Regions from separate parts of the Massilia sp. CCM 8734 genome, predicted to be linked through region 1. Evidence: predicted binding sites of a transcription regulator. Region 1 holds the regulator's gene; the other holds the start of a gene.

What was found. The regulator NrdR, encoded in region 1, represses ribonucleotide reductase genes. The targets are predictions, from matches to a motif close to CACNANATNTNGTG.
Region 2: a site for NrdR is predicted at 1,786-1,799, ahead of F2P46_RS07920 (ribonucleoside-diphosphate reductase subunit alpha). Genes of this name have one in related genera too.

Annotation. Positions count from the first base shown of each region.
Region 1 covers NZ_WHJI01000007.1:69,431-77,414, forward strand. The annotation lists gene F2P46_RS08900 (pilus assembly protein) at 1-3,133, opposite strand, end outside; gene F2P46_RS08905 (PilX N-terminal domain-containing pilus assembly protein) at 3,130-3,750, opposite strand; gene F2P46_RS08910 (PilW family protein) at 3,757-4,704, opposite strand; gene pilV (type IV pilus modification protein PilV) at 4,701-5,279, opposite strand; gene nrdR (transcriptional regulator NrdR) at 5,438-5,905, opposite strand; gene glyA (serine hydroxymethyltransferase) at 5,940-7,187, opposite strand; ZMP/ZTP riboswitch at 7,290-7,400, opposite strand; gene F2P46_RS08930 (SDR family oxidoreductase) at 7,531-7,984, shown strand, end outside.
Region 2 covers NZ_WHJI01000006.1:83,003-90,986, forward strand. The annotation lists gene F2P46_RS07920 (ribonucleoside-diphosphate reductase subunit alpha) at 1-1,550, opposite strand, end outside; gene F2P46_RS07925 (sigma-54 dependent transcriptional regulator) at 2,247-3,689, opposite strand; gene F2P46_RS07930 (ATP-binding protein) at 3,686-5,416, opposite strand; gene F2P46_RS07935 (PP0621 family protein) at 5,420-5,686, opposite strand; gene F2P46_RS07940 (inner membrane protein YpjD) at 5,683-6,486, opposite strand; gene F2P46_RS07945 (ABC transporter substrate-binding protein) at 6,661-7,647, opposite strand; gene F2P46_RS07950 (hypothetical protein) at 7,911-7,984, shown strand, end outside.

The sequences.
Region 1 (7,984 bases):
GCGCGTGCGCGATGGGCTGGGGCCTGCCGCCGGCGTCGCGGGCGTCGAACAGCGGCGACACCGCCGAGTTCCATGGCGCCGGTCCGCTGAAATCCACACGCCACAGCCGGCCCTGCAAGTCGCCCGCGTAGGCATGGCGCACGCTGGCATCGCCGGCCAGCGCCAGCGCCGGGGGCGAGAGCGCATTGGGCTGCGCCGGATCGGACGCCGGCGTGATGAAGCGGTAGTAATTGACGCCGCGCTGCCAGCGCGCGGAGGCCGGCTTGTCGAGCGCGAGCAGGAACAGCGCGCCGCCGCCATCCCCGAGGCCATTGTTGATGCCGCTGGCGACGACGACAAAGTCGCGGTACTGCGGCACGCCATCCTTGACGGCGGTCCGGAACCTGGCGACCTGCGGCGGCGTGGCGACATGGCCCATGGCCGGGTCGTCGCGCCCGGTGAATTCCCACAGCGCGCCAAGGCCGGCGTCGAAGGCGGCCGGGTCGGAGATGTCGAGCGCGAAGACGCCGCGCGCACCCATGCCCATGCCCGAAGCGAGAATGGTGCGCCAGCGCCCGTCGAGCAGCGCTTCGCCGCTGCCGGCGCTGGCGTCGACATAGGGTCGGTGGCGGTAGCCGGGGTCGGCCAGCCGCGCCAGCGCCGGCGTCAAGGCGTGCGGCACGTAGGCAAACAGTTCGACACCGGTGGCGGCGTCGAAAGCGTGCAGCATGCCGTCGTTGGCGCCGACATAGGCCACGCCGGGCCGCGCGCGCTGGCGCTTGTAGAAGTCGAGATAGGCCGGCTCGCCGCGCGATGGCGGCGGCGGCCCGACCAGCAGGGGCACGCTGTGAACCACATCACCGAGCACGCTGGCGCGGCGCCGCAAGACGCCGCCCGGCTGGCCGGCTTCCCTGCCGCGCTCGCCACGCAGGAAGGCCGTGCGCGCTTCGCCCAGTCCGTCCGGCGCGCCGCCGGCAAGGGCAACGTCAAGCACGGCGCGCATTTCCTGCGGCAGGCTGGCCCAGTCGAACGGGATCGTCACCGTTTTGTCGGGCCGGTAGGCCAAGGTGTAGATCTTGCGCGCCGCCGGCGCCGTACGGGGCGGCAGCGCTGGCCGCACGCCATCGTTGCCGGTCAACAGTTCGGCGGCGTCCCATTCCACCTTGTCCGAGATGGACGGCAGGACGTCCTTGCCCACGGTAAGCGCTCGCCGCCGCAGGCTGCCGCTGGCCCTGGACAGGTCGCCGCTGGCCTGGAGCACGAAGCCGCGCCCCTTGCCGACAGGGCTGGCCACCAGCGCACCGGGCGTGTCGCCGCCGCTGTTACCCGCAGCGGCGAACAGGGCGTCGATGGCCGGTCCGATCGCAAACGCGTCCCTGGCGCCAAAGAAGCCGGCGGGGACGCCGCCGGCACCACGCCACTCCGTATCGTCGCGCCGCTCGCCACTGGTGATGAAGGGATTGGCGTCGCCGTTGCGGTCGTCGAAGGCGCCGTATTTGGCGGCCAGGTACAGCGCGCTGGCGCCCTCGCGTGCCGGTATGCCGAGTTCGAGCGCCATGCTGGTGACGGTGACCGGCTTGTCGCGCCGGATCGGGTTGGTGTGCGCCCACCAGGCCGCGCCGGCCAGGTACAGGCTGCCGGCCTTGTTCGGCCCGTCGCTGAGCATGTCGAGCCCGCTCAAATCGGACCGGGGCGCGCTGTTGCCGTAGGCGCCGCCACGGTCGGCTTCCATGTCGCCAACGCGGCGCGTTGCCTGCATGACGTCGAAACGGACCACGGCGAAGGTATCGGCGGCGCGCGCGGCGTCGTTGCGCCCGGTCCGGGTGTTGCCCGGCACGTGGCGGTCGTCGATAAAGGCCGGGTGGCCGATGGTGGCGATCACGTTGCGCTGGCAGGCGGCGCTCACCGGGTCGCTGCGGCTAGCCCACACCGGCAAGCCATCCGGCGCGACGCCACCAGTTGCCGCGCCCGGTTCGCGGTCCTGCAAATAGCGCAGCGCTTCGTAATACAGTTCCGCGCCGGGGTCGCCGACGGCGTAGCTGCCGGCGCTGGCCGGCTTGCTCCTGCCCGCCAGGTTGATGGCGGCAATGCTGCCGCTGGCCGCGCCGTCGCCGCGATCGGGATTGGGGACGAACACGCCGGTCTGGTCGCTCCATTCGGCACGCGGGTTGGGCTGCGCCTCGTAGCCTGGGGCGTCGATGGCCTGGGCGCCGATGAACTTGAGCGGTGCGCGCAGGACGCCGCCATCGGGCGCGCCGCCCTGCTGGCGCTCGCCTGCCGCGTAGGCCATCACGCCGATACGCGCGCTCCCGGCGTGCCGTTGCAGCGCGCCTTCCGGTTTGAAGGCGCCGCCGTACGGTCGGCACAAGGCCGGCCGGCTGGCGCTGTCCTCAGGCGTGCAGACGCGCACACGTGCAAGAAATTCGCCATGGAATTTATCGGACACCAGCCGCGTACCGTCCGTGCCATAACGGGGTGCGTCGCAGCTTTTGCCTTTGTTGGTGCCGCTGAAGAGCACCCGATTGCGGCACGACACGATATACAGGTCGGTTTTGCCGAACGGGGTCAGCGCCGCGCTCTCGGCGGCGGGCAGCATCTTGCGCGGGAAATGCAGGGCGTTCGCGTAAAAATCGACATGTGCCGCGCCATCGGGCAACCAGGCGCGTTGCAGCACGGTGATGCCGGCGTCGTCGATCACGCGGTCGCCGCCAGTCAGGCCCAGGCGCACCAGGTCGAGGGTCGAGGCCGTGGCCCAGTTCAGCACATTGCCGCTGAACGCATCGCCGCCGCAGCCATGGTCCGCCCGCGCCGGCCCGAGCGGCGCGAAATGCCCGAGGCGTTCGTCCAGGTCGGGCTCGCGCACCGAACGCGAGTGCGCCTTCATCGGATACTGGTAACACAGGCGCGGATTGAAGTAACCGGGATAATCGGTCGCGTTCGCATACTCGCCGCGATAGGCCGCGCCGGCGTCGTCGAACGTGAGCGACAGATTGATCAGCAGGTTAGGCGGCATCTGGCCCGGTGCGCCGAGCACGCCGTCGGGTACCTGCAACAGCGGCGGCGCGGCGCCGGCCGCGCAGGTCCAGCAAGCGAGCAGCAAGGTCAGCAGTGCAGTGAGTAACGGCGCCCGCAAGCGTTGAAGGATGGCGTTCATGCCCCCTCCTCCGGCGCCGCCTTGAGGTAGAAGGTTTGCAGCACCACCCGGGTCGCATCGAGCGCGCCGAAGCCGACCGCCGTGATGCGATAAAAGTTGCTTGGCGGACGGGCGGCATCGGCCCCTGCCTGGGTGTGCGGCAACAGTTCGATGAGGTAGCGCGGCGCTCGCAGCGGCAGCGTGCCCTTGCCCGACGGCAGCTGCGCACCGGTAAAGCGGCCGTACGCCACGCCAGCCGCCGGCCTTGCGTCATTGCCCGACAGATCGGCATGCTGCCACGCCGCCTGCCCCGGCACGTGCAGGCACAGGCCGGCATTGAGCTCGCGCTCGGCCCCGCAGCCGTCGACAAAGCCGAGCGCATTGCCACGCGAAAACAGTGCCGCGCGCTGGGATGAGGGATCGCTGCCGCCCTCGATATCGTGTTCGGCGTCGGCCAGCGCGGCCTCGGCCGCACCGAATGCGATCTGGCGGTCGCGTTCGTGGCGCGCCGACTTTTCGCTGCTCAGCGCGCTACGGGCGGCGGACACGCCGAGGATCATCAGCGCCAGCAGCACGAACAGCGCTGTCAGCAGCACGGCGCCATGTTGGCGGTCACTTCGGCAAGGAAGGGTTGGCATGGCGTTTCACAGGGCCGCGTTGCGCATTACGATGGTGGTGGCGAAGATGCGCCGCTCGCGCCAGCGCTGCGCTGGCGGCAGGCGTGCTTCGTCGATGCGCGTGCCTGGGTCATCGGCGCCGCTGTAGCCGGGGCCGAACAGCTCGTAGGCAAGCGGTTCGCGCCCGCCGGCGCCGCCGGGCGCGCCATGCAGCAACAGCGCCACCCTGACGCTGGCCACGCGCTTCCAGTGGGTTTTGCGGCGCAGGTCGCGCTCGCGCTCTGCCGGGGTGGCGCCGTCGAGTATCAGGGAGGCGTCCAGCGCGTTGACGGCCGCGGCGGCCAGGTAGCGGTCGGGCAAGCCGTCCCCGGGCTCGTCGGTGTCGAGCCCGTACAGGACCTGGAAGGTATCGACCCCGCCCACCAGCGCCTCGCTGCGCCAGCCCTTCTGGCCACGGTATTTGCAGCGCAGTTCGGCGTCGCCGGCGGCATCCGGAGCGACATAGAAAATGCTCCAGCCCTCGTTAGCGGCGCCGACCGCGAAGCCGGCGCAGCTGAGCACGCTGCCGTCGCCATCGGGTCCGGCTCCCGCGCCGTCGAAGCGCAGCGCCAGCACGTCGCTGCCGTTGACGCCGCCCGGTCGCGCGGCGGCGATGCCAGGCCCGCCGCCCGCCAGCACATGGTTGTCCAGCCCGCCGATGCGGGCGGCCGTCGCGGCGGACGATGGCGGCGCGCCTTCGCGCTCGAGATCGACCCAGGCACTCTGGCGCGCCGCCCGTTCGATGGCCTCGAGCGCGAAGCGGCCGGCGTCGTCGGTCTGCGCCAGTGCGTTCTGTGCGGCGTAGCCGGACTGGGCGGACACCAGCAGCGCCGCAGCCGCCAGGGTCACCAGCAGGCCGAGCACCAGCGCGACCATCAGTTCGACCAGGCCCAGGCCGGCCTGGCGCAGCCATCGCAAAGCGGGGCGCGCCCTCACGGCGCCCCCGTGCCCAGCATCACCGCCAGCGCTGGAGCGGAGGACGCGGCGGCGCCCGGCCCGGCGCGCTGCGCGGAGCGGACATGCCAGCCGAGCTTGATGACCACCGGCGCCCCGGCCGCGCCGGCGCATTCCCACGCCAGCGCCTGGCCCGCATCGTCCCACACGACGGCGTCGCGGCACACCGCGATACGCCCGCCCGGAAAGCCGGCGTGCAGCGCGGCCACCGTATCGGCGATGTCGAAGCGCGCCAGTTGCGCACTGTCGCAACGACCCGCCCCGTAGCACTGGGAGGGCGCGGGCGGCGGCGCGCCCTCGCCCGCCTCGTAGCGCAGTTGCAAATAGGGATTGATGGCGTCGTCCAGGCGCATTTGCGCGGCATTGGCGCGCATGCGTTCGGCCAGGCCGCTGGCCAGATGCATCCCGCGCGACATCAGGCTCGACTCCTGGCGGGTGCGCAGCGCCGCGACCTGGGTGCCGAGCGCGCCCAGGATGCCGATGGCAAGCAGCACCAGCGCCACCAGCACTTCGATGAGCGTGAATCCGCCGGCGACATGATTTCGCAATGCGCGCATGACTCCCCCGCAACGTTGAACGACGCGCCCGGTCATGCCGCCGCAGCCTGTCAGCCAGGGCTGCAAGGTCGGTGGTGGTGTGATCTGGATCGCTTGGGAGCTACGTTAACAGTGCTGAGGGCAGGCGCGCATGGCCTGCCTCAAGAGTGTGAGCTGAACTATTTACGCGGTTTGCGCTCGTGACCTACTTCGGCAATAGCTTCCTGGAACTCGGCCAGGTCTTCGAAGTTTTTATACACGGACGCGAAACGGATGTAGGCAATCTTGTCGAGGCGTTTCAGTTCCTGCATGACCAGCTCGCCCACGTGGCCGGTATCGACCTCGCGCTGTCCGCTGGTGAGCAGTTTTTCCTCGATCGACGCGACGGCCTGATCGATGGCCTCGGCCGACACCGGCCGCTTGCGCAGCGCCAGCATCAGGCTGCCGCGCAGCTTGACCGAGGCGTACTCGGTGCGGCTGCCGTTTTTCTTGACAATGATCGGCATCGACAATTCGATCCGTTCATAAGTGGTAAAGCGCTTGTCGCACTTGACGCAGCGGCGCCGGCGCCGGATCGAATCGCCCTCCTCGGATACGCGCGTATCGAGGACCTGCGTATCTTCATGCTGGCAGAAGGGACATTTCATGGGGCCGGGGCTGCTGCTGTGAGTGTCGCTTAGATCAAGCCGCGTAGACCGGATACTTGTCGGTCAGCTTCTTGACTTCGGCCTTGACGCGCTCCACGACTGCCGCGTCGTTCGGATTGTCGAGGATGTCCGCGATCAGGTTGCCGACCGTGGTGGCGTCTTCTTCCTTGAAGCCGCGCGTGGTGAAGGCCGGGCTGCCGAGGCGGATGCCGGACGTCACGAACGGTTTTTGCGGATCGTTCGGGATGCCGTTCTTGTTGCAGGTCATGTGGGCGGCGCCCAGCAAGGCTTCGGCTTCCTTGCCGGTCAGGTTCTTGGCGCGCAGGTCGACCAGCATGACATGCGACTCGGTGCGACCGGACACGATGCGCAGGCCGCGCGCGATCAACGCCTTGGCCAGCGCGTCGGCGTTCTTGACGACCTGTTTCTGGTACTCGGTGAACGACGGCTCCAGCGCTTCCTTGAAGGCAACGGCCTTGCCGGCGATCACGTGCATCAGCGGGCCGCCCTGGATGCCGGGGAAGATGGCCGAATTGATGGCCTTTTCGTGCTCGGCCTTCATCAGGATGATGCCGCCGCGCGGGCCGCGCAGCGACTTGTGCGTGGTCGAGGTGACGAAGTCGGCGTGCGGCACCGGGTTCGGGTAGACGCCAGCGGCGATCAGGCCGGCGTAGTGCGCCATGTCGACCATGAAGTACGCGCCCACTGCCTTGGCGACCTTGGCGAAACGCTCGAAGTCGATTTTCAGCGAAAACGCCGATGCGCCGGCGATGATCATTTTCGGCTTGTGCTCATGCGCCAGGCGCTCCATGGCGTCGTAGTCGATGTCTTCCTGCTCGGTCAGGCCGTACGACACCACGTTGAACCACTTGCCCGACATGTTCAGCGCCATGCCGTGGGTCAGGTGGCCGCCTTCGGCCAGCGACATGCCCATGATGGTATCGCCCGGCTTGAGCATGGCGAAGAACACGCCCTGGTTGGCCTGGGAGCCGGAGTTCGGCTGCACGTTGGCCGCTTCGGCGCCGAACAGTTGTTTGACACGGTCGATCGCCAGTTGTTCCGCGATGTCGACGAATTCGCAGCCGCCGTAGTAGCGCTTGCCTGGATAGCCTTCGGCGTATTTATTGGTCAGCTGCGAGCCCTGGGCTTGCATGACGGCCGGCGAGGTGTAGTTCTCGGACGCGATCAGTTCGATGTGATCTTGCTGGCGTGCGTTTTCCTTCTGGATCGCGCCCCACAATTCCGGGTCAACATGGGCGAGCGTGTGTTCTTTTGAAAACATGAAAAAACTCCAATCGATAAGAGTGCGAGGCACCTGATTGCAAGGATCGAATGAGGGGAGCCGTCGGAAATGGAACAGGCAGCCTCATCGTGCGCTTCCATCGGTGGCTGCCCAGGCGAACGGCTGATGAAATCTCACGTTCCCCGGTGGATGCCCACCTTTCGCCGCCAGGCAGCAATGCGCCGCGACTTTTCGCCAGTTACGTGAGACGTAATGGAGCCCAAATTGTAAGTTAAGTCCTTGAATAGGGCAAGGAATGGGATTGCCTAAATGGCAGGTAGCGGCCAATCGGGTCACTTGGGCTACAATCCGGCACAGCTTTGCACTTCTCCAGGACACCACTATGATCGTTTTCATCACCGGCGCCTCGGCCGGCTTCGGCGCCGAAATGGCGCGTACCTTCGTCAACAACGGCCATCAAGTCGTCATCAGCGGGCGCCGCAAGGACCGCCTGGATGCCCTCGCGGCCGAGCTGGGCGACCTGGCTTTGCCGATCGTCATGGATGTCACCTGCAAGGAGTCGATCAACGAAGCCTTGTCGATGTTGCCGCAATCGTGGCGCCAGGTCGATGTGCTGATCAACAATGCCGGCCTGGCGCTGGGCACCGAGCCGGCCCACGAAGCCCCGCTGGCCGATTGGGAAACCATGATCGCCACCAACTGCACCGGCCTGGTGACGATGACGCGCGCGCTGCTGCCGGCCATGGTCGAGCGCGGAAGCGGGCTGATCATTAATCTGGGATCGGTGGCCGGCAACTACCCTTACCCGGGCGGCAATGTGTACGGTGCGACCAAGG
Region 2 (7,984 bases), on a different contig from region 1:
ACCTTGTCGTGCAGGTCGGGCGTTTCGGATGGCGAGAACAGGGTCCAGTCGCCCTTTTCCATCACGCGCTTCATGAACAGGTCGGGAATCCAGTTGGCCGTGTTCATGTCGTGGGTGCGGCGGCGGTCGTCGCCGGTGTTCTTGCGCAGGTCGAGGAATTCTTCCACATCCATGTGCCAGGTTTCCAGGTAGGCGCATACCGCGCCCTTGCGCTTGCCGCCCTGGTTGACCGCCACGGCGGTGTCGTTGACCACTTTCAGGAACGGCACCACGCCTTGCGACTTGCCGTTGGTGCCCTTGATGTGGGCGCCGAGCGCGCGCACCGGGGTCCAGTCGTTACCCAGGCCGCCGGCGAACTTGGCCAGCAGCGCGTTTTCCTTGATCGCGTCGTAGATGCCTTCCAGGTCGTCCGAGACGGTGGTCAGGTAGCACGACGACAGTTGCGAGCGCAGGGTGCCGGAGTTGAACAGGGTCGGGGTCGAGCTCATGAAGTCGAACGACGACAGCAGGTTGTAGAACTCGACGGCGCGCGCTTCGCGGTTTTCTTCGCGCAGCGACAGGCCCATGGCGACACGCATGTAAAACGCCTGCGGCATTTCGATGCGCACGTCGCGCACGTGCAGGAAGTAGCGGTCGTACAGGGTTTGCAGGCCGATGTAACCGAACTGCAAGTCACGGTCGGCGACCAGGGCTTTGGCCAGCTTGGCCAGGTCGAAAGTGGCCAGCACCGGGTCCAGCAGCTCGTTTTCGATACCCTTGGCGATGTATTTCGGGAAGTACTCGATATAGTGCGCCGCCGCTTTGGCTTGCGGCACTTCTTCGCAGAACACTTCCTTGCGGATGGTGTGCAGCAAAATGCGGGCGGTGACCTGCGAGTAAGCCGGGTCCTTTTCCATCAGCGCGCGCGCAGCCAGGATGGCGGACTTGTGCAGCTCTTCGACCGGCACGCCGTCGTATAGGTTCTTGACCGTTTCGGCCAGGATGGCGTCGGCGTCGACGTGTTTTTCCAGGCCGACGCAGGCGGCGGCGATCAGGTCGCGCACCTGGTTCATGTCGAGCAGGCGGCGCTGGCCGTTTTCAAGCACGTGGATTTGCGGGGCGGCCACGTCGGCCGAACCGCCTTGCGCCTCCTTCTGCAGGCGGCGCTCTTCCATGTGCTTGGCGCGGTACAGCACGTAGGCACGCGCCACGTCATGCTCGCCCGAACGCATCAGCGACAGTTCGACCTGGTCCTGCACGTCTTCGATGTGGAACGTGCCGCCCGATGGCTGGCGGCGGATCAGGGCCGACACCACGTTCTCGGTCAGTTGCTCGACCAGTTCGCGCACGCGCGCCGAACCGGCGCTCTGGCCGCCGTTCACGGCCAAAAAGGCCTTGGTGACGGCGATCGAGATCTTCGATGGTTCAAATGCGACGACGGCGCCGTTGCGGCGGATGATGCGATAGTCGCCGCGGGAGGCGACAGCGGCGGCGCTGGTGGCCGAGGCCGGAGCGGCTGCTCCAGGTGTGACGTGCAATTGGTTAATCGAAGAATCTTGGGATGTTTGCATGTGGGACCTCCTGGAGCGGCGGGCTTTGGTCTGCCGCCGGTTGTTATCAAGTGGACGGCGTCGATCAACCGTCCCCAACAAATGTAAAAACAAAAAAACTACCCCGCCGGCCTGGAATCCGAGGCCGGCGTCGTGACGCGCGATGGTGGGTTGAGTGCGTTAAGAACTAGACTTGCCGTGCTGCGTGCCGTACTGTATTAAGGGGCCGACCAATCGGTGGCAGAGCGCTAAAAACCACTATATCTAGTCGATTGCTCGATTCTGGGACTAATTGTAGTACCTCACTCCGGGAGTGGCAATAGAATTAAGTAGCAATATTTTCCTGTGCTTCGCTTGACTTTTTTGAGTCAGGCCACAGGAAGGACTGCCCGGTTAGCAGGTACTAACGGCTGCCATTTTTTGCGGCAGCCGCACGCCCGCACGCTTGCCGTTTTCGGGTCGCGGGGCAGTATTATAAACCGTGGGGGGGAGCGGGCGTCGGAATCGGCGGGAACCCAAGTTTGTCGCTCGCGAGCGCTTCACCGGCACATTCACCGTCTCCCCCGCGCAGGCGGGGGTCCATAGCACCTCTGCTCATATGTGGTATAGGCCCCCGCCTGCGCGGGGGAGACGGCTCCGAGTTCGCCAGGTAAAGTTGAACTGGTGAGGCGCGAACAGCGATGCACCTGCAAACAAGGCAATTCGGGGCCGAGCCGCCTACCCCTCCGGCTCCTGGATATCGAGCTTCTGCATCTGGTAGCGCAGCTGCCGGAAACTGATCCCCAGCAGCATGGCCGCCTGGGTGCGGTTGAACTGGGTCTGGGTCAGCGCGCGCAAGATGATCTCGCGTTCGACCTGTTCCAGGTAATCGGGCAGGCTGCTGGGCAGCTCGGCCGGGGCGCCAGGGCTGAACCGGGCCAGCGGCGCGGCGCCTTCCGGCGGCGCCGGCGCCACCTGCGCCACAGGCGCGGCCAGCGCCTCGGCCGCCGGCGCCTGCTCGGCCACCCGCGCGCCCTTGAGCGACAAGTCGCCCACCTCGATCACGCCGTCATTGGCAAACGCCAGCGCCCGTTCCAGCACATTTTCCAGTTCGCGCACATTGCCCGGAAACGAATACGTGCGCAAGGTGTCGAGCACCTGCGGCCCGAGCGCGGCCGGCTGCCCCGCGCCCGCCAGGCGCGCCAGCATGCCGCCGACCAGCACGCCCAGGTCGTCGAGCCGCTCGCGCAACGGCGGCACGCTCAGTTCGATCACATTCAAGCGGTAAAACAGATCCTGCCGGAATTTGCCGGTCTCGACGCACTGCGCCAGGTTCTGGTGCGTGGCGCTGATGATGCGCACGTCGACCGGCTCCTCGCTGGTGGCGCCGATCTTGCGCACGCGCCGCTCCTGGATCGCGCGCAGCAGCTTGACCTGCATCGCCAACGGCAGGTCGGCCACTTCGTCGAGCATCAGGGTGCCGCCGTTGGCCGCATGGAAAAATCCGTCGCGCTCGTCGGCCGCGCCGGTAAACGCGCCCTTGCGGTAGCCGAAAAACTCCGCTTCCATCAGCGCTTCGGGAATCGCGCCGCAGTTGACCGCGATAAAAGGCTTGCCCGCGCGCGAGCTGCGCGCGTGGATTTCGCGCGCCACCAGTTCCTTGCCGCTGCCCGACTCGCCGGTAATGGCGATCGGCGCCATCGAACGCGCCAGCCGCTCGATCTGCTTGCGCAGCGACTGCATCACGGCCGATTCGCCGATCAGGCGCGAGGCGGTGCCGGCCGCCGCCGGGCTGCCGGCCTGGCTGGCCGGCGCCGACAGGCGCAAGGCCGACTGCACCATCACCCGCAAGTCGTCCAGCACCACCGGCTTGGAAACGTAATCGAAGGCGCCCGCCTTGAGCGCCACCACCGCGTTTTCGGCGCTGCCGTAAGCGGTGACGACCGCGATCGGGGTCGACTTGTTGGAGGCGCCCACTTCCTGCACCAGTTCCAGGCCCAGGCCGTCGGGCAGGCGCATGTCGGTCAGGATGAGGGCGTAATCGTTCTGCGCCAGGAAGGCGCGCGCCTCGCGCAGCGTTTCGGCGCTGTCCACATCGAGCCCCATCCTGACCAGCGTGATTTCCAGCAGTTCGCGTAAATCGGCCTCGTCATCGACGACCAGTACGCGGGGTGATGTCATGTTGTTGCCTTTCTGTTAGCAGTAGCGCCGCGCGCGCCCAGCGGCTGCGCGAACGAAATCACAAAGCGGCCGCTGGCCGCCCGTACGCCGGCGCCGCTGGCATCGAAGCGGTATTCGTAATCGAGCATCGCCGCGTTGTTCAGGCACAGCTCGCGCGCCAGATATAACCCCAGCCCGGTCCCCTTGCTCGAGGTCGTATAAAACGGCTCGAACAGGTGCGCCCGCACGTCCGGCGTGATGCCGGGACCGTCGTCCTGCACGTGCAGCTCCATGCCGCCGGCCGCATCGGTGACGACGTACACCCGGATACTGCCCACCCCGCCACTGGCGTAGCGCAGCGCATTGGTCAGCAGGTTGATCACCACTTCGCGCAGGTGCAGCGCGTCGAAACGCACTGGCACGGCTCCGGTGTTGCCTAGCCACACTATATCATTGGCAACCCCTTGGGTTTCATCAAATTCGGTCTTCAACTCACTCAAAAACGGGCCAAGCAACAACGGTTCGCTATTGGGCTGGACCTTGCGCGACAGTTGGAGTATGTCTTCCACCATGCGGTTGACCCGCGCCACATTGTCGCCGACGATCTTGAGCAGGCGCGCCTGGCCCGGCTCGTGCAAGTCTTCGGCCAGCAGGGCGGTGGCGTGGCCGATGGCCGAGAGCGGATTACGCACCTCGTGCGCGATGCTGGCGGTGAGCCGTCCCATCGAGGCCAGTTTCAGTTCCTGGGCCTGGTTTTCGATGGCGGTGACATCCTGCAGGAAGATCACGCAGCGCTCGGAGGCCTCCTCGACCGTGTCGACGCGGGCAAAGCGCAGCTTGAGGTGGGCCGCCAGGTCGCGCCGCCCGCTCCAGGCGGCCGTGCCGGCGTGGCCGCCGCCGCTGTCGCGATACGGCTTGACCGTCACGAAGGCGGCGCGCGGAGCCCCGCTCACGGTAGCCGGCCCGACTTGCTGCTGCCACTCGGAAAACGCAAACGCGACCGGTTCCAGCGCCGCCACCTCGGACAGGGAAAAACCGCTGTCGCCGTTGGCCAGCCCCAGCATCTGCTGGGCGGCCGGGTTGCCGGCAAAGATGTGGCCGTCGCGGTCGACCACGAGAATGCCGTCGGCGACGTCGGCGATGACGATCTGGTTGATCGCCAGCTGGATCTGCAGATCGGCGCCGTGGCGCGCGGCCAGTTCTTCCTGCCGGATCAGCTTGGCGGCGAGGCGGCTGACCACCATCACGATGGCGAAGAAGGCGCCGCCGTACAGGCCGGCCTGGGTGACCGGCATGCCGTTCGTGCCCATGAACATCTGGTACACCGAGTCGAGCAGCAGGAACATGGTGACCAGCGCGGCCGAAAACAGGGCCAGCACGCGCGGCGCCAGGATCGCGGCCCCGGCCAGCGGGAACAGGTACAGGATCACCAGGCTGCCGCGGCCCTCCTGGCCGGCCATGTACAGTACCGAGATGACCGCGATGTCGACCGCGATCTGCACCACCACCTGCGCCAGGAAGCGGGTGCGCACGTACAGGCAAGCCAGCGCAAAGGCGCCGGACATGACCAGGTAGGCGATGCAGGTTTCGGTATACAGATAGTGGCCGGCCGTCGGCGCATCGCGGCGCTCGAACATCAGGTAGGCCAGCAGCACCAGCGAAATGACGATGCGGGTGGCGGAGAGCGCCTGCAGCGAGCGCCAGAATGTCTCGCGCGACTCGGCCGACAAGCCGCTCCAGAACGACATCGGTCAGGCCGGCGGCAGGTTGGCGTGCTCGGGGCTGCAGTACGCGCGGCCGTTGGCCGTGACCGCTTCCGACTCCGGGAAATACACATGGCAGTGCGCGCACTCGACGGTGGCGCCCAGTTCGCGCATCAAAGGCGCCTGCGGGCCGGCGCCGGGGTAGCCGGGGTGCCCGGGCGGCGGCGTCATCTCGCGCAGCTTGCCGCGAATCTTGCTGCGAATGGCCGCGATGACCAGCACGATCAAGCCGATCCAGAACAGAATGCGCATCATGCCAGGCCCCGGTGCAAAATTACTTCAAGAACGAAACGGCTGCCGACATAGGCCAGCACCAAGGTGGCGAAACCGGCCAGGGTAAAGCGCAGCGCGGTCTTGCCGCGCCAGCCGCGCCAGCGCCGCCCGGCCAGCAGCGCGGCGAACAGGAACCACGACAGCAGCGCAAAGACGCTCTTGTGATCCCACTTGAGCACGGTGCCGAACAACTGTTCCGAGAACACGATCCCCGACAGCACGGTCAGGCTGAGCAGCACGAAACCGATCCAGATCAGGCGGAACAGCAATTTTTCCATGGTCAGCAGGGCCGGCAGCTGGTCGAGCGCGCTGGCCAGCCAGCCGGCTTGCGGGTTGCGCGCATGCAGGCGCGTTTCCTGCAGCGCCATCAGGACCGCGTGGAAGGCGGCGATGGTCAAGGTGCTATAGGCCAGGATGGCGACCGCGATATGCCAGCCGAACGCCGGCGCGCGCCCTTCGAGCAGCAGCACGCTGCCCGGGAACACGGCCGGCAGCAGCGCGGCGGCGGCGGCGCACGGCATCACCAGGCGGCGCAAGCCGTCGAGCGCGAAATTGCGGTTTTCGATCCAGTAGGCCGCCACCGAGATCCACAGCGCGGCCGAGATCATGAGCGCGAAGCCGATCCGCACGCTGCCGGGCGCCATCATGTCGAGCCAGAGGGCGGCGCCATGCAGCAGCCAGGCCACGGCCGTGACGGCGGAGATGAGCGAACCCCGGGGCGAGGGAAGAAGGGCGCACACCGCGTACAGCAGCGCCGCTGCGATAAGTAAGTAAGTCTGCATTGTGCAAGTTTACACTATCGGCGCCTGCCGGCGGGGACGGCGTTTGAATCGATGGCGGCCATGCGTAACGCGGCGTCGGGCGCCGACCTTGGACGCCGACCTTGGACGCCGGCCTTGGACGCCGGCCTTGGACGCCGGCCTTGGACGCCGACCTTGGACGCCTGCGTTGGGCCGCTACTTCATGCCCGCGCTTTTCTTGGCCGCCTCGAGCAGGTCGGTGCGCACCCAGTCGGTCGCCAGCGGCGGGCGCGCCATGCGTCCCACCCCGGTCTTGAGCATGGTGTCGGTGGTGACCTGGATGTGGGCGGCCGTCACATCGAACGCATACGGCGAATTGGCGATCGCGTCCGCGAAGTCGTCCTTGCTGATCTGGCCCTTGAACATCGTTTCGCGCACATACTTTTCGGCCAGCGCCGGCTCGCCGATGAAGGTGCGGGTGGCCTGCACGAAGCAGCGCATGAATTTGCCGGCCAGCGCCCGCTTGCCGCCATAGAAAGCTTCGGTCATCACCATGGTGCGCACCGGCTCGCCGATCGGGGTATCGTAGGGTTTCAGCACTTCCACCCCGAAACCCTTGTTGATCGCTTGCGAGGATTGCGGTTCGGACTGCATCATGGCGTCGATATTGCCGCCCATCAGCGCCTGGTTCAGGTCGGCGAACGGCAGGTAGATCAGCTGCACATCCTTGCCGGGGGCGCTGTCGGCGCTCATGCCGTGCTGTTGCAGCTTGGCCATCAGCAGCACTTCCTGGATGGCGCCGCGCGTCACGCCCACCTTCTTGCCTTTCAGGTCGCGCATGCCCTTCACGCCCAGCCCGGCGCGCGCCCCCAGGCGCGCGCCGCCCCTGGCGAAACCGGCCACCACCATAATCGGCGCCCCGCTGGCGCGCCCCGAAATAGCGGCCTCGGACGCCGTCGCGCCCACGTCGAGCTCGCCGGCGATGATGGCCTGCATCACGTCGAGCCCCTTGGCGAAGATTTTCTCTTCGACCCGGATGCCGCAGGTGGGCGCGATTTCCTTGATGTACGAAACGGCGCCGAAATGCGCAAGTTTGAGGTTGCCGAGCCGGACCACCTCCTGCGCCTGGCTGCCGGCGGCGACGCACAGCGCCGCCAGTGCCAGGGTCGTGCGAACGATGTTGCAAATCAGCTTGCCTGTCATGCCAATCTCCGGTCAATAGTGCAGGGTCGATGGAAGCGGGTTTGATTTCCCTGTGGAAATATATCGCGACAAGCCATCGCGCTCCAACGACTGGCGCAAGCTTGCTGCCGAGAACCCACGCACACGCATGGGAATGAGACAGGGGCGCCCATGTCGCCCGCGCATCAGCAAAGGACAGGCGCTACAACAGTTCCTCAGAAATATTACGTATCGATAAATATTAACTGAATATAATGAACGAACTTGCCCACGAGGATTTCGTCATGACTGTACGCACCTTCAAATTACGCCGGATGACGCTCCAGATGGGTGCCGCCACATTGCTGGCCGCCTGCGG